Regions from separate parts of the Azospirillum sp. NS33 genome, predicted to be linked through region 1. Evidence: predicted binding sites of a transcription regulator. Region 1 holds the regulator's gene; each other region holds the start of a gene.

Region 1 (5,915 bases):
CCCTCGACCTGTCCGGTGCCGTGGCGTCCACCCGGACCTATGACGGGACCACCGGCACCGCCATCACCGGGATCGCCAACATCGTCGGCGCCGACGACGTCCTGCTTCAGGGACGCTACGCCGATGCCGACGCCGGCACGGGCAAGACGGTCGACCCGGCCAGCCTCGTGCTGACGGGCGCCACCGCGTCCAATTACCAGCTTCCCGCATCACCGGGGGACCTCACCGGCACCATCGAGCAACGCGCGGTCGACCTCGGCGGCATCACCGTCGTCACAAGGACCTACGACGGCACCGCCGACGCGACCATCACCGGACTCGGCAACCTCGTCGGGGCGGACGAGGTTGCCGCCCTCGGCCGCTTCGGCGACGCCAACGCCGGGACGGACAAGCCGGTCGACCTTGCCGGCCTCACCCTGTCGGGCGCCCAGGCGGCGAATTACCGGCTTCCCGCCACGCCGGGCGTCGCCACCGGAACGATCGTGCCGCGGCCGCTCGATCTCAGCAGCGCCGTGGTCGCCACCAGGATCTACGACGGCACCACCGATGCGACGGTCACCGGGTTCGGCAACATCGTCGGCAGCGACGACGTCGCCGCCCTCGGCCGCTTCACCGACGCCGACGCGGGTGTCGACAAACCCGTCGACCTCTCCGGGATCACCCTGACCGGCGCCCACGCCGGCAACTACAGCGTGCCGGCCGCCGCCGGCAGCGTGACCGGCACCATCGATCGCCGCACCCTCGACCTCTCCCGCGTCTCGGTCGCGTCGCGGGCCTACGACGGCACGACCGTGGCGCCCCTCGCCGGGCTGGGCAACGTCGTCGCCGGCGACGACGTCACGGCTGTGGGGCGCTACGCCGATGCCAACGCCGGCCAGGGCAAGGCTGTCGATCTCTCCGGACTGGCCCTGTCGGGCGCCGGGGCGGGCAACTACCGTCTGCCGGGCGCGGCCGGACTCGTCACCGGAGACGTCAGCAGGGCGCCTTTGACGGTCACCGCGAACGACGCCACGATCCTGGCCGGCGCCCCGTTGCCCACCGGCACACTGAGCTATTCCGGCTGGGTCGACGGTGAGGGCATCGGCAATCTGACCATCGTTCCCATGGTCTCGGTGGCCGTGGGCGGGCCGTTCGCGCCGGGCACCTATGCGCTCACCCCCGGCGGCGGGGAGGCGCTCAACTACGCCTTCGTCTACGTGCCCGGGTCCCTGGTGGTGCTTGCCCAGCCGGCGGTCAGCGTCGAACGGACCCAGGACCTGCCGCCGGTGAGCGCGGGCGTGTCGCCGGTGGAACTGGTCGGCCGGTCCGGGTGGGGCGTGACCCCGGACACCCTTCCGCTGTCCGGCACGCTGCCCCTCAGCGTCGCGCCTGCCATTCTGGAGCGGCTGCCCAACCTGGAAGCCCTGCTGGCACAGGCGGGCGACGACGACTGACCGGCCCCGCCCATTGGCCGCGTCCCCTTGCAGCGGCCGCGGCCGCATCATGGCTGCGCGTTGCCGTGGCGCCGGAGCTGCGCTATGGTGGTGAGGCTGTGCGCGACTGGGCGATGCTGCGGCGGATCGCCTGTTCGTTGACATTTGGATCAATTTTTAGCAAACTCGCGGGACGATTGCGGCCGGGTGACGATCCGGGCAACTCGGCTAAGGAGTGGGCGGCCATGGGCGTATCCATCCCCAACGCGTCGGATTGGAAGTTCTTCCGGCTCTCCGGCGCCACCAGCGAGCTGGGGCGCGGCGGGCTGTCGACCGACTACCGCCAGTTCTCCGTGTCGAAGCCCGGCGAGTTCAACTTCAAGCTCAACAACTCCTACACCAGCGTCCAGATCGTCAACAGCCGCAACGAGGTGATCGTCGACGCGAAGTCCGCCGAGGACATCGCGACCGCCAGCGCCAAGCTGGAGGCCGGCACCTACACCGCGGTCGTCCAGCAGCAGATGCGCGGCGTGAACGGGCGCAAATACGAGCTGGAGGTGTCGCAGCGGTCCACGGCGATGGTGCTGGCGTCGGGGGCGACCCTGACGGGGACGGCGCGCGACGTCGTCGGCAGCGACCCCGGGGTGCAGAAGCACAGTCTGAACGTCGTCCAGGGCGGCGACTTCAACATCGACTTCACCCTGCCCTACAGCCGCTGGGCCATCATGGGCAAGGACGGCAAGGTGGTCGCGGCGGGCGACACCATGAAGCCCGGCGAAGACAACGACTTCCTGAAGAAGACGACGCACAAGCTGGAGCCCGGCCAGTACGAGGTGATCCTGGTCCCGCCGAAGGACACCGGCGGACAGGAGATCCCCTTCCGCATGACCTTCGTGCCGAAATCGGCGGACGTGGAGACGCCGGCGGCCGAGGAGCGGCCCATGGACCGCATCCTGCGCGAGCGCGAGGCGCGCCTGCAGCAGTGGGCCGCCGAGGAGGCCAACGGCACCACCGGCAGCGGCCAGCCCTACAAGATGACGTTCGCGCTGGCGTGAGGGTCGGGCCCGCCCCCAGTGGGTGGGCCGCGAAACCGTAGGCACGCCCAGCGACCTGCGCTATGCTCCGCGCCATGGATTTCACGGACACCCAACTCCACCGGTACGCGCGCCACATCATCCTGCCCGAGGTCGGCGGCACCGGGCAGGCGACGCTGCTGCGGTCGCGAGTCCTGGTGGTGGGCGCGGGCGGGCTGGGCTCGCCGCTGCTGCTGTACCTCGCCGCCGCCGGCGTCGGCACCATCGGCGTGATCGACGACGATGTCGTCGACCTGTCGAACCTGCAGCGCCAGGTCATCCACGACGCCGCATCGCTGGGCCGGCCCAAGGTGGAGAGCGCCGCCGCGCGCATCGCCGCCCTCACCCCCGACGTGCGGGTGGAGGCCCACCAGGCGCGGCTGACGCGCGACAACGCGCTGGATCTGATCGGGCGCTACGACCTGGTGGCCGACGGGTCGGACAACTTCGCGACCCGCTTCCTGCTCAACGACGCCTGCTATTTCGCCGGGCGGCCGCTGGTGTCGGCGGCCATGCTGCGGTTCGACGGCCAGGTCTCGACGTTCAAGGCGCATCTCGGCGGTGCGCACCCCTGCTACCGCTGCGTGTTCCGCGAGCCGCCGCCGCCGGGCATGGTGCCGTCCTGTTCGGAAGGCGGCGTGCTGGGGGCTCTGGCCGGGCTGGTGGGCAGCCTGCAGGCGACCGAGGTGCTGAAGGAGCTGCTGGGCATCGGCGAGAGCCTGTCGGGCAGCCTCCTGATGGTGGACGCCCTCAACGCCGGCTATCACCGCATCGCCGTGAAACCCGATCCGGAGTGCCCGCTGTGCGGCCGGCACCCCACCATCACCGACCTGTCCATCCACTGACGCCGCCCCGCGGAGGCCTGGGATGCAAGGACCCGACAGCCTGTCGATCGTGGTGTTTTCCGGCGGTTTCGACCGGGTGCACTACGCGCTGGTGATGGCCAGCGCCGCCGCCGCCACCAACCGCCGGGTGACCCTGTTCTTCACCGGGCGGGCCCTCCGGGCCCTTGTGCACGAGCACGAGCCCGGCGTTCTCGGCTGGCACGATCTCGACGCCGCCGACGACGGCAGCCGCCCGCTGGAGCGCGACCGCTACTTCGCCAAGCAGGGGCTCGCCACCTTCGAGGAGTTGCTGGACGCCTGCGTCGCGCTGGGGGTGTCGGTGATGGCCTGCGAAATGGGGCTCAAGGCGCTGGGCCTGCCGGCCGACCGCGCCCGCCTGCGCGAGGACGTCCCGGTCCAGCGCGGCGGGGTGGTGACCTTCCTGAACGAGGTCACCCCCGGCGGCGCCACCCTGTTCGTCTGAGGGAGGCCGACCATGCCGGATGCCGCCGACGTCGCCGTGCTCCACGCCGCCAACCGGTTCGAGGCGGTGGCCGCGGCCGCCATGGATCACCCCGCCGACCAGCCCGGCCTCGCCCGGCTGGTCGCCGAGACCCGCGCCCGGGGGCCGGCGTTCGCCGGCGCCGTGGCGCACGCCCTCACCATCATGATCGGCTGGATCGCCGAGGACGACGCCGCCCGCTTCGCGACGAAGATCGCCGTGCTGCGCGACGCGGTGTCACGGCTGGCGTGACGCCCCGGCAGGGTCCAGCGGCAAACCCGGCAGGGTCCAGCGGCAAACGGGCGGTCCGAAGACGGAGGCGGTGTCCCCGGCGGCACCGGCGCGCCGAGCGGCGCTCAGGTCGACTTCATGTCGAGGGCGTAGCCGGCGGAGCGGACGGTGCGGATGAGGTCCGCTTCGGTCTCTTCGTTCAGGGCCTTGCGCAGGCGGCGGATGTGGACGTCGACGGTGCGCGGCTCGACGTAGACGTCGTGGCCCCACACCACGTCGAGAAGCTGCTCACGCGAGAAGACGCGGCCGGGGTGCTGCATGAAGTGGCGCAGCAGCCGGAACTCGGTCGGGCCGAGGTGGACGTCGCGGTTGTTGCGGCGCACCCGGTGGGCCGCCAGATCCATCATGACGTCGCCGAAGCGCAAGGTCTCCTCGGCCAGACCCGGCGCGGCGCGGCGCAGCACGGCGCGCATGCGGGCCACCAGTTCGGTCGGGGAGAACGGCTTGGCGATGTAGTCGTCGGCACCTGAGTTGAGGCCGCGCACCCGATCCGCCTCCTCGCCGCGCGCCGTCAGCATGATGATCGGGATGTCCCGGGTCTTGGGGTTGCGGCGCATCTGCCGGCACACTTCGAGCCCCGACATCAGCGGCAGCATCCAGTCCAGCAGCACGATGTGCGGCGTCTGTTCGTTGGCCAGCAGCAGGGCTTCTTCCCCATCGGCGGCGGAGATCGCGCGAAAGCCTTCCTTTTCCAGGTTGTACTTCAGCAGAGTGACGATGTCGGCTTCGTCCTCGACGACGAGGACCAGCGGCTTCAACGCCGAGTTCATGACTCCCCCACTGTGTCGGCGCCCGTCCAGCGCCCGCGTCTGCTCAAGCATCGTCCGCCTCTTCCGGCGTCACGACCGCGAAACTGCTCGCGTCGTTCTTGGGCCGTTCCATCATCAGGGCCTCCCCCACCACCAGGAAGTGGATGGTTTCCGCCACGTTGGTGGCGTGGTCGCCGATCCGCTCCAGGTTCTTCGCCATGAACAGCAGATGCGCGCACGGCGTGATGTTGCGCGGATCCTCCATCATGTAGGTGAGAACCTCACGGAACAGGCTGGTGTAGAGGTCGTCCAGCTCCTCGTCGCGCTGCCAGGCGGCGATCGCCTTCTCCACGTCGCGCTCGATGTAGGCGTCGAGCACGTCCTTCATGATCTCCTCGACCAACCGCCCCATGCGCGGGATGGCCGCCGCCGGGCGCACCACCGGAACCTGGGCCAGCGCCAGGGAGCGCTTGGCGATGTTGGCCGCGTAGTCGCCGATGCGCTCCAGATCCGCGGCGATCTTCAGCGCCGAGACGATCTCCCGCAGGTCCTGCGCCATCGGCTGGCGCAACGCCAGCAGGCGGATCGCCTCGCCGTCGATGTCGCGCTCGTACTCGTCGAGGCGCAGGTCCGTCTGCATCACCTGGGCCGCCAGCCCGACGTCGCGCCGGGACACGGCCTTCACCGCGGCGCCGACCTGCGCCTCGGCAACCCCGCCCATCTGGGTCACCAGATTTGACAGGCGTTGCAGCTCCTGGGCGAAGGAGCGGACGATGTGCTCGTTGGTCATGGCATTTCCCCCCAACGGCCGCCGGGCGGCGGCCGTGCCCGCCGCCTTGTCTGCCGGCGGCCGTGTCTTCCGCCCCCGTCCCGGCGGCCCGCCGGCCGCGCTCAGCCGTAGCGGCCGGTGATGTAGCCCTGGGTGCGCTCGTCGCGCGGGTTGGTGAAGATCTCCTCGGTGTCGTCGCACTCCACCATGTCGCCCAGGTGGAAGAACGCCGTCTTCTGCGAGACGCGCGCCGCCTGCTGCATGTTGTGGGTGACGATGACGATCGTGTAGTTCT
Region 2 (5,915 bases), on a different contig from region 1:
CCGAGCTGGAGGGGCGCTTCGGGCCCGAGCGCCAGCGCCTGCTGGCGGTCCGCGAGACCCGCCAGGCCCGCATCGGGGCCGGGGCGCGGCCCGACGTCCTGCCGGAGACGCGGGCGGTCCGCGAGGCCGCCTGGAGCGCCGCCCCGCCGCCCCGCGACCTGCAGGACCGCCGGGTCGAGATCGCCGCCCCGCCGGCTGAGCGCGCAGCGTTCGTCGCGGCGCTCACCTCCGGCGCCGCCGTCGTCACCGCCGATTTCGAGGACGCGACCGCGCCGACCTGGGCCAACCTGCTGGAGGGCCAGGCCACCCTGCGCGACGCCGTGCGCGGGACCCTCGCGCACAGCGACCCCGACGGCGGCCGGGCTCACGCCGCCGGCGGCCACGCCGCCGTGCTCCAGGTGCGCCCGCGCGGCTGGCACCTGCCGGAGCGCCACGTCCTCATGGAGGGCGAACCGGTGTCCGCCGCCCTGTTCGACACCGCCCTGTTCCTCGCCCACAACGCCCGGGCGCTGATCGAGCGGGGCAGCGGCCCCTATCTCTGCCTGCCCAAGCTGGAAAGCCATTTCGAGGCGCGGCTGTGGAACGAGGCGCTGACGGTGGCCGAGGAGTACCTCGGCCTGCCCCACGGCGCCGTCCGGGTCACCGTGATGGTGGAGACGATCCACGCCGCCCTGGAGCTGGACGAGATCGTCTACGAACTGCGCGGGCGCTGCGCCGGTCTCGCCTGCGGGCCCTGGGACCACATCCTCAGCGTCGCCAGGGCGTTGCGCGACGACCCCGCCTTCGCCCTGCCCGACCGCGCGGCGTTGACCGCGGCGTGCCCGCTGGTGGCGGCGCAGGGACGGCTGGCGGTGGCCATCGGGCACCGCCGCGGCCTGCCGGTGATCGGCGGGATGGCCACGGCCCTGCCGGTCCCCTACGACACCGCCGCCAACGACGCCGCCCTCGCCGAGGTGCGCGCCGCGGCGGAGCGCGCGGTCGCCGCCGGCCAGGACGGCATGCGGGTCGCACACCCCGCCCTGGTGGAGGTCGCGCGGTCGGTGTTCGACACCCGCCCGCCCGCCGGCCCCGCCGCCAGCCCCGGGCCGGACGGCGCGGCGGTCGCGGCGGCCGGCCTTCTCGACCCGCCGCCGGGTCCGAGGAGCGAGGCCGGGCTGCGCCGCAACGTCGCCGTCGGCCTCGCCTATGTCGAGGCGTGGCTGAGCGGCACCGGCTGGGTGCACCTGTTCGACCGGGTCGAGGACGCGGCCACCGCCGACGTCGCGCGCACCCTGCTGTGGCAGTGGCAGCGCCACGGCGCGGCGCTGGACGACGGCCGCACGGTGACCGCCGACCTGATCCACCGCACCATCGCCGAGGAGCTGGCGGCGGCGCGCCAGCGCGTCGGCGCCGAGGCCTTCGCCGCCGGCCTCTGGGAAGAGGCCGCCCGCCTGTTCGGCGACGTGGCCACCGCGGACGCGTTCGTGCCGTTCCTGACCCTGCCGCTCTACGACCGGCTGGTCGACCGGGGGGCGTGAAGCCCCCCTACGTGTTGGCGTCGATGTAGGCCAGCAGCGTGTCCCAGTCGGCGCGGTGCTCGGCCGCGCGCTTGCCCGTCAGGTCGAACAGGCTGAGGCCGCTGGCCGCCGCGTCGGAGTAGATCTGGCTGTCGCGCAGCCGCGTCGCCACGGTGTGGCCGAGGCCGCCGAGGAAGGCGTCGAGGCGCTCCGACGCCTTGGTGCGCGCCTTCATGCGGTTGCCGACCACCGCCACCGCCTTCTTGTTCTTGGCGATCGGCTTCAGCTCCTCCAGCTTCTTCAGGAATCGCTGGGTCGCCTGCTCGTCGAAGGCGCCGGGCAGCACGGGAAGGACGACGATGTCGGCCATCCGCACCAGCTCCTCGATCTGCTTGGCCTTGAGCGCCGCCGGGGCGTCGATCACGAGGCGCTGCGTGCCCTTGGGAGGGTCGACGAAGTCCTTGGCCCAATCGATCCCGACCAGCGCGCTGGCGGCCGGCGGACGGCGCTCGACCCAGCCCAGCGACGAGCGCTGGCGGTCGACGTCGGCCAGCGCCGTGGCGTGCCCGGCCCTGGCGTAGGCGGCGGCGAGATGGGTGGCGATGGTGGTCTTGCCACACCCGCCCTTGATGTTGGCGACGAGGATTGCGCGCATGGTCGGCCCAGGTTACGGGGAGTGGGGGGGCTTGGACCAGAAGGGCTTCGCGTCGGCGAATTCCTCCCAGGCGCGGCAGAGCCGGGGCTCCAGCACGGCGATGCCGCGGGCGTGCCAGCCGATCACCAGCCCGGCCGCGCGGGCCTCGCCCGGGGCCACCGGGCTGCCGTCGTCGTGCAGGCCGTGCATCAGCCGGGTCGCCGTCGCCACGTCGTTGAGGTGGCCCAGGGAATCCTGGAACGCCGACAGCTCCGCGCCATAGCGCTTGGCCGCCTTCTCGTCGTAGAGGGTGCGGAAGAACTCGGTGGCGTAGCGCAACTTCTTCATGGCGATGCGCAGCTGGTGGCGGTCGTCGACCGACAGATGCGCGAAGCCGCGGCCGGCCTTGCGCGCCTTGCGGTGGCGCTTGGCCAGCAGTTCGCCGGCCAGCTCGGCCACCGGCTTGAACAGGCGGGCCGACTGCTCGCTGACCGGCTGCGCCCGCCAGCCCTGGCGCTCCAGCCACGCCGCGAGGTCGAGCTGGAAGGCGCCGTAGCGCGGCGACATCAGCGCCTCGCGCACCCCGGCGTAGGCGGCGTCGCGCTTCGCCCGCACCGCCGCCTCCAGCCCGTCGAGGTCGGCCAGCAGGGGCTTGCCGTGGCCGTTGGCGTCGGCGAAGCCGGTGCGCACCGGGGCGAACAGCTCGGTCAGGAAGACGTCCCAGTCGCGCGCCGGGCCGAGCACCGAGCCCAGCCACTTCACCTCGCCCACCATCCAGTCGTACTGGTCCGGCGGCAGGAAGGGGCGGAACAGGGCCAGGGCGGAGCGCAGCCGGCGCAGCCCGACCCGCATCTGGTGCACACCCTCGGGGTCGTCGCCGGCCAGCGTGCAGGCCTCGTTCACCGCCGCGTGGGTCAGGCAGCTCCGCACGATGCGGGCCAGCGCCGTCTCCACCGTGTCCTCGGCGTCCAGCGCCACCTTCTCCGCCTTCACCGGCCCGTCGGCGGTGCCGTCGGCCAGGGCGAAGCCGCGCGCCGCCTTGGTGCGGGTCTCCAGGCGCAGCGGCGCGACCTTGGCGAGGTCGGCCGCCAGCTCGAACAGGGCGGCGCTGTCGCCACCCTTCAGCTCCAGCTCCAGCTCCGACACCGCCAGGGTGGCGCCGTCGGGCAGCCGGATCTCACCCTGGTCGATCGCCACCTCGATGGTGGCGCCGGCCACCCCGAAGCCGGTGAGCACCCGGACGTTGCGCTGGATGTGGGTCTCGAACACCGGCGCCAACGCCGCGGCCTCGACGCCGTCCAGCAGGGCCAGCGCCTCGGCGTCCACCACCTTGGCGAGGTCGAAGGACGGCCCGTCCACCGCGGCCTCCCATTCGCCGCGGGTCAGGCCCGACTCCGACGACGGCGACGACTTCACGGTCTGGATGTAGGCGTCGCCCTGCCGGCGCACCCGCAGCGTCGCCCCGCGCGCCGACAGGGCGCGCTCGGGCGTGTCGAAGTAGACGCTCTCCAGGGCCTTGGTGACGGCGCGGCCGCGGCCGCGGCCCTTCAGCACCGGGGCGCGGCGCAGCGCCTCCAGATCCTGGGGGCGGACGCTCAGCTTGAGCTCGGTCTCACGGTTGGACTCGGGGGTGTCGGTCATCGTCGGTTCCGCTTGGCGCCCTGGTGTCGGATGGATCGCGGGAAGGGCAATGCGGCCGGCCCGCCAAAGGTTCCATGGTCCGCCACCCGTCGGCACCCGGGGCGAGCGCCGGCGACAACAATATTACAGTAATATGACAACTATATGACAGCCTTCGTGCTTGGCGCCGATTGCGCCTCCGCCCGATACGATCACGAAGAACCGGATTTCGCAAGAACCATCACTTTCGAAAGGAACGCCAGCTCACACGACCGGACGGCAAGACCGGCACCGGCGAACAGCGCCGGCAGGTCGGTCGCGGCGTAGTCGGCGAAGTACGGCTCGTGGAAGGCCACCGGGAAGAGCCGCAGCAGCCCGTCCATGGCGGGGTCGTCACCGGCCTGCAGGCTGTCCACGAACACGGCGATCCCGTCCGGCTTGAGGACCCGGGCGATCTCCGCGGCGACCCGCGGCCGCACCCGGCGCGGCAGCTCGTGGAACAGGTAGATGCAGGTCACCACGTCCTGGCTGGCGTCCGGCAGCGGCATGGCCTCGGCCAGCGCCTGGACCGTGCGGGTGCTGCGCGCCCACGGCGCCAGGCGGCGGCGCGCCTCGGCCAGATAGGCGTGGGAGAGGTCCAGCGCCACGGCCTCCAGGCGGGGATGGTTGTCCTTCACGAAGGTGAGGAAGCGGCCGGTCCCGGCGGCGACGTCGAGCAGCCGGCAGGCGGCCTGGCGGCGGTCCCTCAAATGGACATGGATGGGCACCAGGGCCTGGCGGCGCATGGCATCGGCGCCGCCGCCGAACAGCACCTCCACCTGGTGGTCGTAGAGCCGCGCGCTGTCCGCGGACAGGTAGCCGTCGGTCTGGAAATGGAAGTTCTGGCGGTAGTAGGCGGGCAGCCGCTCCGAACCCGGGGGCGGTGTCCGGCGCACCTCGGCGCCGACCCGCGCCTGGCGCCGCCGGCTCACCGCCGGCAGGTCGGCGAAGAAGGCGGCGGCGGCGGCGAGCACGCGGCGCGGCGCCGGCACCAGGTCGTGGGGCATGCGGTAGTGGCCGGCGGCGATGTGGGCGAGGTCGCGGGCCATCAGCCCGCGCAGGGCCGCCAGGATGGCGCGGCGATCGGGGACGGCGAGATCCGGCGGCCGCCGTTCCCGCGGCACCGCCGGCCCGCTCAGCCGCGCCGCCAGCGCGTATTGCCCGAAGAACCACGCCACCCGCGCCGCCTGCCCGGCGGTGTAGGCGAGCCGCCCGGCCGGGCCGAGCCAAGTGCCGTCACTCATGCACAGCAAGATGGTGGCCCGGCGGCCGAGTCCCAGGGGGTGGGCGGAATTGCCGTCCTCAGGAGGCCGGCGGGTCCGACGGCAGCAGGCGCTTCTTGTAGGCCACGGGGTTCATGTCGCGGATGTCGACGCTGACGCTGGTCACCGTCGGCAGCAGGCCGGCGAGGGCGCTGCGCAGGCGCACCGCCAGATGCTCCTTCTGGGCGTCGCTGCGCCCCTCCAGCAGGAAGGCGGTGACGTGCAGGAACGTCTCCTCCGGCCGCGGCAGGCGGTAGTGGTCGAACGCGGCGGCGCGGATCTTGATGTCGGCCGGGTCCATGACGCCGCTGCCGGCGCCGGCCTCGTGCACCGCCTCCATGACCGCGGCCATGTCGGCGACGGACTCCACGGGGCGGGCGTACTCGATGACGAAATGGGGCATGGCTCGGCGCTCCGCTGGAATGGGTCAGAACAGCGAAAAGTACTCGCGCTCCTCCCATTCCGACACCGTGGTGAGGTAGCGCTGCCACTCCGCCTGCTTGATGGTGGCGAGGTAGTCGACGAAGGTGTCGCCCAGCGCCCGGCGGTAGAAGGAGCCGCCGCGGAACGCGTCGAGCGCCTCGACCAGGCTGCGCGGCAGCACCGCGGCGTCGCTGTCGTAGGGCCGGTCGACCGGCGCCGGCGGCTCCAGGCCGCGCGCGACGCCGTCGAGTCCGCTCAGCACCTGCGAGGCCAGGTAGAGGTAGGGGTTGGCCGCGGGCTCGCCGATGCGGTTCTCGATGCGGCTGCCGCCGTCGCCGGGCCCGGCCAGGCAGCGGATCATGGCGCCACGGTTGTCGCGGCCCCACTGGATGCGGTCCGGGGCCAGGGTGAAGGGGCGGTAGCGCTTGTAGCCGTTGATGG
Region 3 (5,915 bases), on a different contig from region 1:
CCGCCGGCCGGCCGCGCCCCGGCACCGTCAGCGGCCATGGCCGACCGTCCCGGTCAGCCAGTCGACGGCCACGCTGTGGCCGCCGGGCTGAACCACCAGGAGGACGGCGGTGGCGCCGCCCTCGGGAAAGAAGGTGACCCGCGGGCCGCCGTCGACGACCCGCACCGACACCCCGGCGCCGAGCCGCCACGCCGGCCAGCCGGGGGCGCTGAAACGGCCCGCCTCGGCGTCCAGGACGAAGGTCGCCGGGGCGCCCCCGCCCAGCGCCGCCGCCCGCGTGGCGCGCAGCGCGGTGGTCAGGTCGCGCGCCGTGACCGCCGCCGCGGCCGCCGGGCCGCGGCCCAGCGCCGGCACCAGCATGGCCGCCAGCAGCCCCAGCATCGCCAGAACGACCAGCAGTTCCAGCAGCGTGAACCCGGTGCGCGCCGGGCTACCAGCTCGTCTCATCGCGGTCCTCGCCGTCGCCTCCGGGCTGCCCGTCGGCACCCAGCGACGCGAGATCGTACGGCCCGTGCTGGCCGGGGCTGCGGTAGAGATACGGCACGCCCCAGGGGTCGAGCAGGGACTCCCGCGTCTTGATGTAGGGGCCGGCCCAGCGCGCCACGCCCGGCGGCGCCGACACCAGCGCCTGGAGCCCTTCGCCGGTGGTCGGATAGCGGCCGGTCTCGAACCGGTAGAGGTCCAGCGCGGTGCCCAGGTTCTGCACCTGCACCCGCGCGGTTTCGCGCTTGGCGGCGCCCAGGTATTTCAGCACCTGCGGCGTCGCCACCACCGCCAGCAGGCCCAGCACGGCGAGCACCACCAGCAGCTCCAGCAAAGTGAAGCCGGCGCGGGCCGGGGACGGCCGTCCCGGCCGCGCCGACCGCGCCGCCCGCCCCACGGACTCAGAACCGGTAGCGCAGGCCAATTTTCACCTCGTGCGCCCGCAGCTCGCCGTCGGTGGTCGCCACGGTGCCGACCGTGGACGACCCGCCGGTCTCGAACTCGCCGAGGTCGATGTAGCGGTAGCCGAGGTCGATGACGGCGCTGTCGGACATGGCGTAGGCCACGCCGGCCTGCAGCGACCAGGCGACGTTGGTCTTGCTGTCGCCCTCCTCGCGGATGCGGCCGGCGCCGTAGGCGTATTCGATGTCGTCGACGTCGTTGATGGCGACGCCCAGCCCGCCGCCGACGTAGGGGGTGAAGGCCGTGCCGGTGTCGATGTCGTAGTAGAGGTTGGCCATCAGCGCCCAGCTCGTGACGTCGGCGTCGGCCGTCAGCGCGGTGCCGCCGAAGGTCTCGTTGGAGTCGATGGCGAAGCCGGGCCGGTAGCCGAGCGTCAGGTCGGTGCGCAGGCTCCGGGTGATCTGGTACCCGACGCCCGCCTCGACCAGGAACGACTCGCCGGCGTCGCCCTCGAAGCCGGTGCCGCTGGCCACCGAGCCGTCGAGATCGCGGCCGAACGAGGCACCGACGTCGGCGCGCAGGTAGAGGCCCTGCGCCGCCGCACCCTCCGCCATGGCGACCAGGGCGCCGAGCGCCGCGAGGCCCAGCACGACCCGATCGGGAAATGTCTTCATGATCCATTCCTTCATTGATCGAATTTCCCGACGGGCGCCGGAACCACCCGTTCGGCGCCGTCGCTCCGGACGGCAAAATCCCTGAGCTTTTAGGACACTCCCACTTACAAATTTATGACGGACGGATGAAGTAATTCTAGAAGTTCCACCACGCCAGCAATTTAACAATGCTGTCATATTATTTACAAACCATTCAGGCACACCTGCATGGATTCAGACGATTCGCGACCGCAGGGCCGGTCCGCGCAAGGGAGGGTTGTTGCATGAAGCTCTACGACATCGAGCACAACGCGCGCGCCGATCTGGCCGCCCGCGGCATCCGTGAGGAGAACACCTTCGAGAACGTGATGCAGCGCCACCTGGCGCGCCGCGCGATTCTCCGGGGCGGGGCGCTGGCCGCCGCCGCCGCCGCGGTGCCGGGCCTGCTGCTGGGCGGTGCCGGCGAGGCCGAGGCGGCCGCGGCGCTGACGTTCCAGGCGCTGGCCAAGACCAAGGCCGACACCATCACCGTGCCGCCGGGCTACGCCGCGCACGTGGTGATCCGCTGGGGCGACGCGCTGTTTCCCGGCGTGGGCGGCTTCGACATCCACAACCAGACCGGCGCCGACCAGGCCAAGCGGTTCGGCTTCAACAACGACATGGTGGCGCTGTTCCCGCTGCCCTACGGCGCCCCGGCGACGCTGGGCGGCCGCTTCCCGCACACCAGCTACCTGATGTGCGTGAACCACGAGTACTCGGTGGGCGCCAACCAGTTCCCCGACTTCCCGATCCTCGGCGGCCGCGACGATTCCGTCGCCAACGGCCTGCCGACCCGCAACCAGGTCGAGGCGATGATGGAGGCGCTGGGCGTCTCCGTGGTCGAGATCAACATGGTCGACGGCCGCTGGGTGCCCAACGTCAACTCCGCCTACAACCGCCGCGTCACCGCGACGACCGCCATCGAGATCACCGGCCCGGCGCGCGGCGACACGCTGATGCAGACCCCCGGCGACCCCACCGGCACCGTCATCCTCGGCACCTTCGCCAACTGTTCGGGCGGCCTCACCCCGTGGGGCACCTATCTCAGCGCCGAGGAGAACTTCGACGGCTACTTCAACAACCTGGCCGGCCTGACCGACCCGACGCTGCTGGCGCTGCACAAGCCGTTCCCGTTCTTCAACAGCGCGGCGACGGTGGCCAACGCCACCGACTTCACCCTGTTCTGGGAGCTCTACGACCAGCGCTTCGACCTGTCGACCGCGGCCGGCGCCAAGGAGCCGTTCCGCTTCGGCTGGGTGGTCGAGGTCGACCCCTACGACCCGACCGCCACCCCGAAGAAGCGCACCGCGCTCGGCCGTTTCAAGCACGAGGCCGCGCAGTCCGTGCTCAACGCCGCCGACCGCGTCACCGTCTACAGCGGCGACGACGAGCGGTTCGAGTACGTCTACAAGTTCGTCTCCAACCAGGCGATGAACCGCGCCGACCGCACCGCCAACGGCTCGCTGCTGGACGACGGCGTGCTCTACGTCGCCAGGTTCAACGACGACGGCACCGGCCAGTGGATGGCGATGACCCACGCGGCGCTGGAGGCGGTGTCGCCGGGGACCTTCCGCAACCAGGCCGACGTGGTGATCCGGGCCCGCGAGGCGGCCGACCTGCTGGGCGCCACGGCGATGGACCGGCCCGAGGACATCGAGGCGCCGCGCGACGCCACCTTCCGCGGCGACGGGCGCGTCTATGTGGTGTGCACCAACAACACCCGCCGCACCGCCGCCGACGCCGACGCCGCCAACCCGCGCGCCAGCAACGCCGCCGGCCACATCATCGAGATCGTCGAGGGCGGCCGGGACCACGCGGCGACCACCTTCACCTGGTCGATCTTCCTGCTGGCCGGCGATCCCGACGCCCCGGCCGGCGCCAACATCAACGTCTCGCTGGCCGGCGTGCCGACCTTCCAGGGCGACGCCTTCGGCTCGCCCGACAACATCGCCTTCGACACCACCGGCAATCTGTTCATCGCCACCGACGGCACCAGCTCGGCCACCCCGGACTGCAACGACCAGGTCGTGGTGACGCCGACCACCGGGGCCTTCCCGCGCACGGTCAAGCGCTTCCTGGTCGGCCCGAAGGGCGCGGAGATCTGCGGTCCGCTGCTGTCGCCGGACGACAGCACCTTCTTCTGCGCCATTCAGCACCCGGGCGAGGACGGCACCATCGTCGACCGCACCGCCGAGGCCGTGCGCACCAGCACCTGGCCGACCGGCACCCACCCGGCCCCGGCCGTGGTCGCCGTGCGCCGCACCGACGGCGGCCGCATCGGCAGCTGACGCTGCGCCCGTCCGCCGGGCCGTCCGCAGGGACGCCCGCCGGCCGGACGAGAACGGCGCGCCACCCGGCCGGGTGGCGCGCCGCGTTCGTTCCGGGCCGCGGCCCGGCGGCTCAGGCGACGGTGGCGATCGTCTTGGCGCCGCGCGGCACCTCGACCACCCGGTCGAGGGTGACCGTGTAGGTCTCCGAGAACACGGTGCTCACCATGTACCACTCGTTGCGGATGCGCTCGTGGGTGACGTCGAGCACCATCCAGCCACGCTGGTGGGTGTTGGCGTAGACCATCTGGTCCAGGAGCTGGGTGGCGTCGGTGATCAGGCCGACCGCGGTGGCCGGCGCGATGACCGGGACCGTCTCCTCGTAGCCGGGCGAGCTGACCGCCGGGGTCGCCAGCTCCACGCCGACGTTGACGAAACCCGCGGCGGTGGGGGCGCGCAGGTTGACCGCCCAGGCGTTGTGGGTGTCGCCGCTCAGCACCACCGGGTTGGCCGAGGCGGCGAGGACCTGGAACAGGGCGTCGCGGGCGGTGGGGTAGCCGATCCACCAGTCCGAGGTGTCGGGCAGCGGAAGCCCGGCCGCGCCGAGCTGGACGATGGTCGACCCCTGGCCGGGGAACAGCTGGTCCAGCAGCCCGATGAGCTGGGTGCGCTGGGCCTCGGTGAGGCGCGGCGAGCCGGCGATGTCGACGGCGGCCTCGTAGTGCACCAGCACCTGGTTGCCCAGCAGCTGCCAGGTCTGGGGGGCGGAGGTCATCTGCTCGGCCATGAAGGCCTGCTGCTCCGCGCCCAGCAGGGTGCGCGTCTGGCCGTTCGCCAGGGTGTCGTAGGGGTAGCCGCCGCCCTGCAACGCCGCCGTCCAGTTGCCGATGTAGGGCTGGGCCGCGAGCTGCTGGTCGCGGGCGATCAGCCGGGTGTCGACCATCACCAGCCGGGCGAGGTCGCCGAAGTCGAAGGAGCGCCAGATCTTCAGCAGATTGCCGTCGACGCGGTCGCGGATCGGCAGCCACTCGTGGTAGGCCTGGACCGCCGCGGCGACCCGGTCGGCCCAGGCGCCCTCGCTGTCCGCGTCGTGGTTCTCGGCGCCGCTGTGCCAGGAATCATTGGCCGATTCGTGGTCGTCCCAGACGACGATCCAGGGATTCTTGCGGTGCAGCTCCTGCAGGGCGGGATCGCTGCGGTAGGTGGCGTAGCGCAGGCGGTAGTCGGCCAGCGTCGTACACTCCTTCTGCGGCAGCAGGGAGGCGCTGCGCACCGGCGCGACCAGGCCGAGCTGTTCCGCCGGGGTCGGGCCGTAGCCGCCGGGGCCGTACTCGTAGATGTAGTCGCCGAGATGGATCACCGCGGTCAGGTCGTCGCGCTTGGCCACCTCGGCGTAGACGTTGAAGTAGCCGCGCTCGTAGTTGGCGCAGGAGAACACCGCGAAGGTGGCGCCCGCGGTGGCACCGACCGGCAGGGTGCGGGTGACGCCGACCGGCGAGACGGCGTCGCGGAAGGCGAAGCGGTAGTGGTAGGTCCGGCCCGGGGTCAGGCCGGTGACGTCCACCTTGGCGGTGAAGTCGCGGCTGGCCCGCGCCTCGACCGCGCCGGTGCGCACGATGCTGGCCATGTCGGCGGTGGTCGAGACCGCCCATTCCACCGCCAGGTCCACGCCCGCCTCGTTGAGGACGCGGGTCCACAGGACGACGGAGGTCGCCGTCGGATCGCCGCTCGCCACCCCGTGGCTGAAGCGGACGGAGCGGATCACCCGGGCGTCCGCGTCGTTGGGGCCGACCACGCCCGCCAGGCCCACCGCGCCGGTCGCCAAGGCCGTCCGGATGACCGAGCGGCGGTCCACCCGGACCCCGCTCTGCGCGGCCGCCGTCACACTGTCAGAATCCTGCGCCATCATCGCACTCCAAGACGTTCCCGGGCACTCCCAGTCATTTCCGGACTCCCGATCGCGCCATGAACAGCACACCGCATGGCCGAAGGGAAATGAAGGTTTCTTGAATAAATTCGAGTGTTGCGCTCGGGCAATGCAATGAAAAAACACGGCAGTTCAATAAAAGGA
Region 4 (5,915 bases), on a different contig from region 1:
GACCTTGAAGCGGCTGCGCGACCTCGGCAACACGGTGCTGGTGGTGGAGCACGACGAGGACGCCATCCGCAGCGCCGACTACCTCGTCGACATGGGCCCGGGCGCCGGCGCCCATGGCGGCACGGTGGTGGCGCACGGCACCCCGGCCGAGGTGCAGCAGAACCCGGCCAGCCTGACCGCCCAGTTCCTCAACGGGACGCGCGGCATCCCGGTGCCGGCGGCGCGCCGTCCCGGCCACCCCGGCCAGGTTCTGGAGGTGACGGGGGCGCGCGCCAACAACCTGCAGGACGTCGCCGCACGGGTGCCGCTGGGCACCTTCACCTGCGTCACCGGGGTGTCGGGCGGCGGCAAGTCGACCCTGGTGGTCGAGACCCTGTACCGGGCGGTGGCGCGCCGGCTGATGGGGGCGCGCGAGCATCCGGCCGAGCACGACGCGCTGAACGGGCTGGAGCACCTGGACAAGGTCATCGACATCGACCAGTCGCCGATCGGGCGCACCCCGCGCTCCAACCCCGCGACCTACACCGGCGCCTTCACGCCGATCCGCGACTGGTTCGCCGGCCTGCCCGAGGCCAAGGCCCGCGGTTACGGCCCCGGCCGCTTCTCGTTCAACGTCAAGGGCGGGCGCTGCGAGGCGTGCCAGGGCGACGGCGTCATCAAGATCGAGATGCACTTCCTGCCCGACGTCTACGTCACCTGCGACGTCTGCCACGGCAAGCGCTACAACCGCGAGACGCTGGAGATCCTCTACCGCGACAAGAGCATCGCCGACGTGCTCGACATGACGGTGGTGGAGGGCAAGGAGTTCTTCAAGGCGGTGCCGTCGATCCGCGACAAGCTGGAGACCCTGGACCGGGTGGGGCTGGGCTACATCCACGTCGGCCAGCCCGCCACCACCCTGTCGGGCGGCGAGGCGCAGCGGGTCAAGCTGTCGAAGGAGCTGAGCCGGCGCGCCACCGGGCGCACCCTCTACATCCTCGACGAGCCGACCACCGGCCTGCACTTCGCCGACGTGGAGAAGCTGCTGGAGGTGCTCCACGCCCTGGTCGACCAGGGCAACACGGTGCTGGTGATCGAGCACAACCTCGAGGTCATCAAGACCGCGGACTGGGTCATCGACCTCGGCCCCGAGGGCGGCACCGGCGGCGGCGAGATCGTCGCGGCCGGCACCCCCGAGGACGTCGCCCGGGTCGAACGCAGCTACACCGGCCGCTACCTCGCCCCCTATTTGCAGGCCCGCTCCAAAAAGAAGAAGCGGGCGTAGGGCTCCCCGGCCTTGGCACGACGGGCACCGTCGCGGCGGCATCGTGTCGCGGCGGTGCCGGGCCGGGGCACCGTCGCCACCGGCCCATCCCAGGCCGCTGCCGTACCGGATCGCGGCACGACGATCAGGCGCGTGAAGGCCCCGTCATGCGTCTGATCGTTCAGTCCTGTCGTTCGTGATCCGCACGCCCTGCCCCACCAGGACCGGGAGGGTCCAGGGGGAGACGGCGATCTCCGCCGGCACGCGGGCGATGACGTCGCCGTCGCCCTGCACGGCGTCGCCGTCCGGCCCCTCGATGACGATCCGGCTGGCCGGCACCACCCGGTAGTCGCGGAAGTGCCGGAGGCGCCCCGCCGTCACACCCCAGACGTACCGCAAGGCGTTCCAGCGCCCCCGGCCGGGGAACAGGCAGACGTGCAGGCGCGGGTCGCTGAGGCAGGCGTCCGGCGCGCACACGAAGGTGCCGCCGTAGAAATGGCCGTTGGCAACGATCACCGACGCCACCTCGTGGACCACCCCGTCGACGGTCACGCGGTAGCGCCGCTCCCGGTCCGCGGCCAGTTGGCCCAGCGTCTCCAGCACGTAGGCGCCCTTGCCGATCAGCCGCTTCACGCCCGAGTCCACGCGCTCCACCACCTGGGCGTCGAGGCCGACCCCGGCCATCATGGCGAAGCAGCGGCCGTTGGCGACGCCGAGGTGGATCGGGCGCTCGGCGCCCATCGCCAGCACGCCGGCCGCCGCCACCGGGTCGAGCGGCAAGGCCAGCTCGTGGGCCAGGACGTTCGCCGTGCCGAGCGCGACCACGCCCATGGGAATCGGTGCGACCGCGCCGCCGCCGCGCGCCGCCAGGCCGTTGATCGCCTCGTTGATGGTGCCGTCGCCGCCGGCCACCGCCACCGCATCGAAGGCTCCCGGGGCCAGGCTGCGCGCCAGCGATTCGGCGTCGCCACGCCCGGTCGTGGCGTGCACCGTCACGCTGGCCCCGTAGCGCTGGGCCAGCGCCTCGACCGCGACCCGCAGCCGCCGGGTCCGCCGCCCGCCGGCGACAGGGTTGTGGATCACCAGGATGCGGCGGCGCGGCAAGGAGACCGCCGTGGACGCCGGTTCAGAGATGAGAGCCTTCAACGTCGGTCCTTCCCGGGCAAGCCCGCGCGAGTGTTACCGCATTATGACAGTAAAAATACTGTACTGTTACTACGACACGGCGATGTGTCAAATTGACGACGGGGTTAGTTCGTCCTTATCGACAGGATTGTCAAGGGCCACATTTGGATGTATAGGGGCTGTGACTTGACTATCCCTTGTCGCACCAGGGACGGAGTGCGGATTATGGACGGGATCTCCGGCGTGAAACGATATCGCAGCATTTGGATCTCCGATGTCCACTTGGGAACGCGGGGCTGCAAGGCCGACCTGCTGCTCGACTTCCTCAAGCACAACGAATCGGACTTCCTCTATCTCGTCGGCGACATCGTCGACGGCTGGCGGCTGCGCAAGAGCTGGTATTGGCCGCAAGCCCACAACGACGTGGTCCAGAAGATCCTGCGCCGGGCGCGCAAGGGCACCCAGGTCGTCTACATCCCGGGCAACCACGACGAGGCCGCCCGCGAGTACGTGGGCCTGCAGTTCGGTGGCGTCCAGGTGATGGAGGAGGCCATCCACACCGGCGCCGACGGCCGCCGCTATCTCATCATCCACGGCGACCAGTTCGACGCCGTCGTGAAATACGCGAAATGGCTGGCGCTGATCGGCGACCAGGCCTACGTCGTCCTCCTCAACGTCAACACCGCCCTGAATTGGGCCCGTCGCAAATTGGGCTTTACCTACTGGTCCGTATCCGCCTATCTCAAGCACAAGGCCAAGAGCGCCGTCGAGTATATCGGCAAATACGAAGAGGCTCTGGCCGAGGAGGCGCGGCGACGCGAGGTTGACGGCATCATCTGCGGACACATCCACAACGCAGAGATGCGGGACATGGAAGGCGTACTCTATTGCAACGACGGCGATTGGGTCGAATCCTGCACCGCCTTGGTCGAGCACGAAACCGGCGAGCTGGAAATCATCAACTGGGCGGAAGTCTTGCGTCGCCGGGACTCGGTCAAGGCGGCCGCGTGAACATCCTCATCGTCAGCGACGCCTGGCACCCCCAGGTGAACGGCGTCGTGCGGACCATCGCGACCGTGCGCGCCGAGCTGGAGCAGATGGGGCATGTGGTGGAGGTGATCGGCCCCGACCGCTTCCGCACCCTGCCGATGCCCACCTACCCGGAAATCCGCCTGGCCCTCGGCGCCGGGCGCCGGCTGCCGCCGATGATCGACGCGCTGCGGCCCGACTGCATCCACATCGCCACCGAGGGGCCGCTAGGCCACGCCGCCCGGCGCTACTGCCTGAAGCGCGCGATTCCCTTCACCACCGCCTACCACACCCGGTTTCCCGAATACGTCCGCGACCGCGTGCCGGTGCCGCTGGCGTGGAGCTACGCCGTGGTGCGCCGCTTCCACAAGCCGGCGGCGGCGGTGATGGTGGCCACCGCGTCCATCGAGCAGGACCTGAGGGCCCGCGGCTTCACCAACATCCGGCGCTGGACCCGTGGCGTCGACACCGAGCTGTTCCACCCCGGCGACCAGGGCCTCCCGGACATGCTGGCCGGCCTGCCGCGGCCGCTGCTGATGTACGTCGGCCGCGTCGCCGTGGAGAAGAACCTGGAGGAGTTCCTCAAGATCGCCGGCCTGCCCGGCACCAAGGTGGTGGTCGGCGACGGCCCGGCGCGCGCCGACCTGCAGGCCAAGTACCCGGGCGTGGTGTGGTGCGGGGCCAAGCACGGGGTGGAGCTGGCGCAGCACTACGCCGCCGCCGACGTCTTCGTGTTCCCGTCGCGCACCGACACCTTCGGCCTGGTGCTGCTGGAGGCCCTGGCCTCGGGCGTGCCGGTCGCCGCCTATCCCGTTCCGGGTCCGGTCGACGTCCTGAACGGCACACCGGTCGGCTGCCTCAACGACGACCTCAAGCGCGCCATCGAGACGGCGTTGACGGTGCCGCGCGAGCGCTGCCGCGAATACGCCCTGACCTTCTCCTGGCGCAAGTCGGCCGAACAGTTCCTGGCCAATCTCCGGCCCTTCACCTGAATGCCGATCCAGACCCCGGAAGACCGCAGGGTTTCAAGGATCAGGGGCATTCCCGGGACCGCGCCGTCCGGCGCGGGCCGTGGCCGACACGCGGCGGGTCGGTGTCCACGACTCGGTCCCGGTCCACGACCGCCGCGCCGGCCCCTGGCCGACGGGTTGGCGACGCCCGGGTCGCGCCGTGCGACGGACCGGACGTGCCACATCCGCCGCGCATCCCGGCGCTTCGGTTTCCGGGGGACGGCGTGGTAAGGTCCGCGCCGCCCTGGGCATGCCTGGCGGCGCGTGCATCCAGAACCTCTTGAACCGCATATGCTTCACCTCCTGTACCACGGCCTGACGTCGATCGCCGGGCCGGCGGTCCGCCTGTACCTCGCCCGCCGCCGCGCCGCCGGCAAGGAGGACCCCGCCCGCCAGGACGAGCGCCTCGGCCGGCCGGCCCTGCCGCGCCCGGCGGGGCCCCTGGTGTGGGTGCACGCGGCCAGCGTCGGCGAGGCCAATTCGGTGCTCGTGCTGATCGAGCGGCTGCTGGCCGAGCAGCCCGGCCTCCATGTGCTGATGACCACGGGCACCGTCTCCTCGGCCCGGCTGATGGCCGACCGCCTGCCTTCCCGGGCCCTGCACCAGTACGTCCCGGTCGACCTGCCGGGCGCCGTCGACCGCTTCCTCGACCATTGGCGGCCCGACCTGGTGCTGTGGGTCGAATCCGAGATCTGGCCGAACCTGCTGGGCGGCATCCGCCGCCGCGCCATTCCCGCGGCCCTGGTCAACGCCCGCCTGTCGGCCCGTTCCTTCGCCCGCTGGCAGCGCCTGCCCGGCTTCGCCGCCGGCCTGTTGGCGACGTTCCGCATCACGCTGGCGCAGACGGAGACCGACGCCGGACGGTTGCGGGCGCTGGGCGCGCCGGCGGTGTCCTGCGTCGGCAACCTGAAATTCTCCGCTGCTCCGCCCCCCGCCGACCCGACCGCCCTGGCGGCGCTGAACAGCGCCGTCACCGGCCGGCCGGTGTGGCTGATGGCCAGCACCCACCAGGGCGAGGAGGACATCGCCGCCGCCGTCCACACCGCGCTGGCGGCGCGCCTGCCCGGCCTGCTGACGGTGATCGCGCCGCGCCACCCCCACCGCGGCGGCGCCGTGGCGGAGGCGGTGACGGCGCGCGGCCTCGCCGTGGCCCGCCGCGCCGCCGGCGCCCTGCCCGGCCCCGGCGACGCGGTGTACGTCGCCGACACGCTGGGCGAGCTGGGCGTGCTCTACCGCGTCGCCCCGGCCGTGTGCATGGGGGGGTCCTTCGTGCCGCACGGTGGCCAGAACCCGGTCGAGCCGGCCCAGCTCGGCTGCGCCGTGCTGTACGGGCCGCACATGTGGAACTTCGCCGAGATCACCGACCGGCTCGAGCACGCCGGCGGCGCCCGCGCCGTCGCCGACGCCGACGCGCTGCCCGGCGCGGTGGCCGCCCTGCTGACCGACCCGGCGGCCCGCGCCGCCCTGGTGGCGGGGGCGACCCGGGTGACCACAGAGAACGCCCGCAT

Evidence for each region. Region 1 encodes PhoB, which activates phosphate uptake and scavenging genes when phosphate is short. Its sites were predicted from a motif close to TNTCATAAAACTGTCA; they were not measured.
Region 2: the regulator PhoB is predicted to act here: its motif matches at 3,895-3,910, upstream of AC6H2I_RS12895 (CYTH and CHAD domain-containing protein).
Region 3: the regulator PhoB is predicted to act here: its motif matches at 1,664-1,679, upstream of AC6H2I_RS26550 (PhoX family protein).
Region 4: the regulator PhoB is predicted to act here: its motif matches at 2,423-2,438, upstream of AC6H2I_RS23785 (diacylglycerol/lipid kinase family protein).

The regions. Positions count from the first base shown of each region.
Region 1 is NZ_BAAKJB010000001.1:279,986-285,900, forward strand. It holds gene AC6H2I_RS01270 (YDG domain-containing protein) at 1-1,433, shown strand, start outside; gene AC6H2I_RS01275 (hypothetical protein) at 1,658-2,467, shown strand; gene AC6H2I_RS01280 (HesA/MoeB/ThiF family protein) at 2,542-3,330, shown strand; gene AC6H2I_RS01285 (DsrE family protein) at 3,353-3,793, shown strand; gene AC6H2I_RS01290 (hypothetical protein) at 3,806-4,063, shown strand; gene phoB (phosphate regulon transcriptional regulator PhoB) at 4,168-4,872, opposite strand; gene phoU (phosphate signaling complex protein PhoU) at 4,916-5,641, opposite strand; gene pstB (phosphate ABC transporter ATP-binding protein PstB) at 5,743-5,915, opposite strand, start outside.
Region 2 is NZ_BAAKJB010000012.1:118,978-124,892, forward strand. It holds gene AC6H2I_RS12885 (malate synthase) at 1-1,517, shown strand, start outside; gene AC6H2I_RS12890 (nucleotide-binding protein) at 1,525-2,151, opposite strand; gene AC6H2I_RS12895 (CYTH and CHAD domain-containing protein) at 2,164-3,771, opposite strand; gene AC6H2I_RS12900 (class I SAM-dependent methyltransferase) at 3,963-5,033, opposite strand; gene AC6H2I_RS12905 (5-carboxymethyl-2-hydroxymuconate Delta-isomerase) at 5,092-5,454, opposite strand; gene AC6H2I_RS12910 (glutamine synthetase family protein) at 5,479-5,915, opposite strand, start outside.
Region 3 is NZ_BAAKJB010000042.1:42,105-48,019, reverse strand. It holds gene AC6H2I_RS26570 (type II secretion system protein) at 1-38, opposite strand, end outside; gene AC6H2I_RS26565 (prepilin-type N-terminal cleavage/methylation domain-containing protein) at 28-447, opposite strand; gene gspG (type II secretion system major pseudopilin GspG) at 431-880, opposite strand; gene AC6H2I_RS26555 (outer membrane protein) at 885-1,559, opposite strand; gene AC6H2I_RS26550 (PhoX family protein) at 1,823-3,865, shown strand; gene AC6H2I_RS26545 (alkaline phosphatase D family protein) at 3,978-5,750, opposite strand.
Region 4 is NZ_BAAKJB010000033.1:20,454-26,368, forward strand. It holds gene uvrA (excinuclease ABC subunit UvrA) at 1-1,264, shown strand, start outside; gene AC6H2I_RS23785 (diacylglycerol/lipid kinase family protein) at 1,409-2,389, opposite strand; gene AC6H2I_RS23790 (UDP-2,3-diacylglucosamine diphosphatase) at 2,594-3,379, shown strand; gene AC6H2I_RS23795 (glycosyltransferase family 4 protein) at 3,376-4,389, shown strand; gene AC6H2I_RS23800 (3-deoxy-D-manno-octulosonic acid transferase) at 4,699-5,915, shown strand, end outside.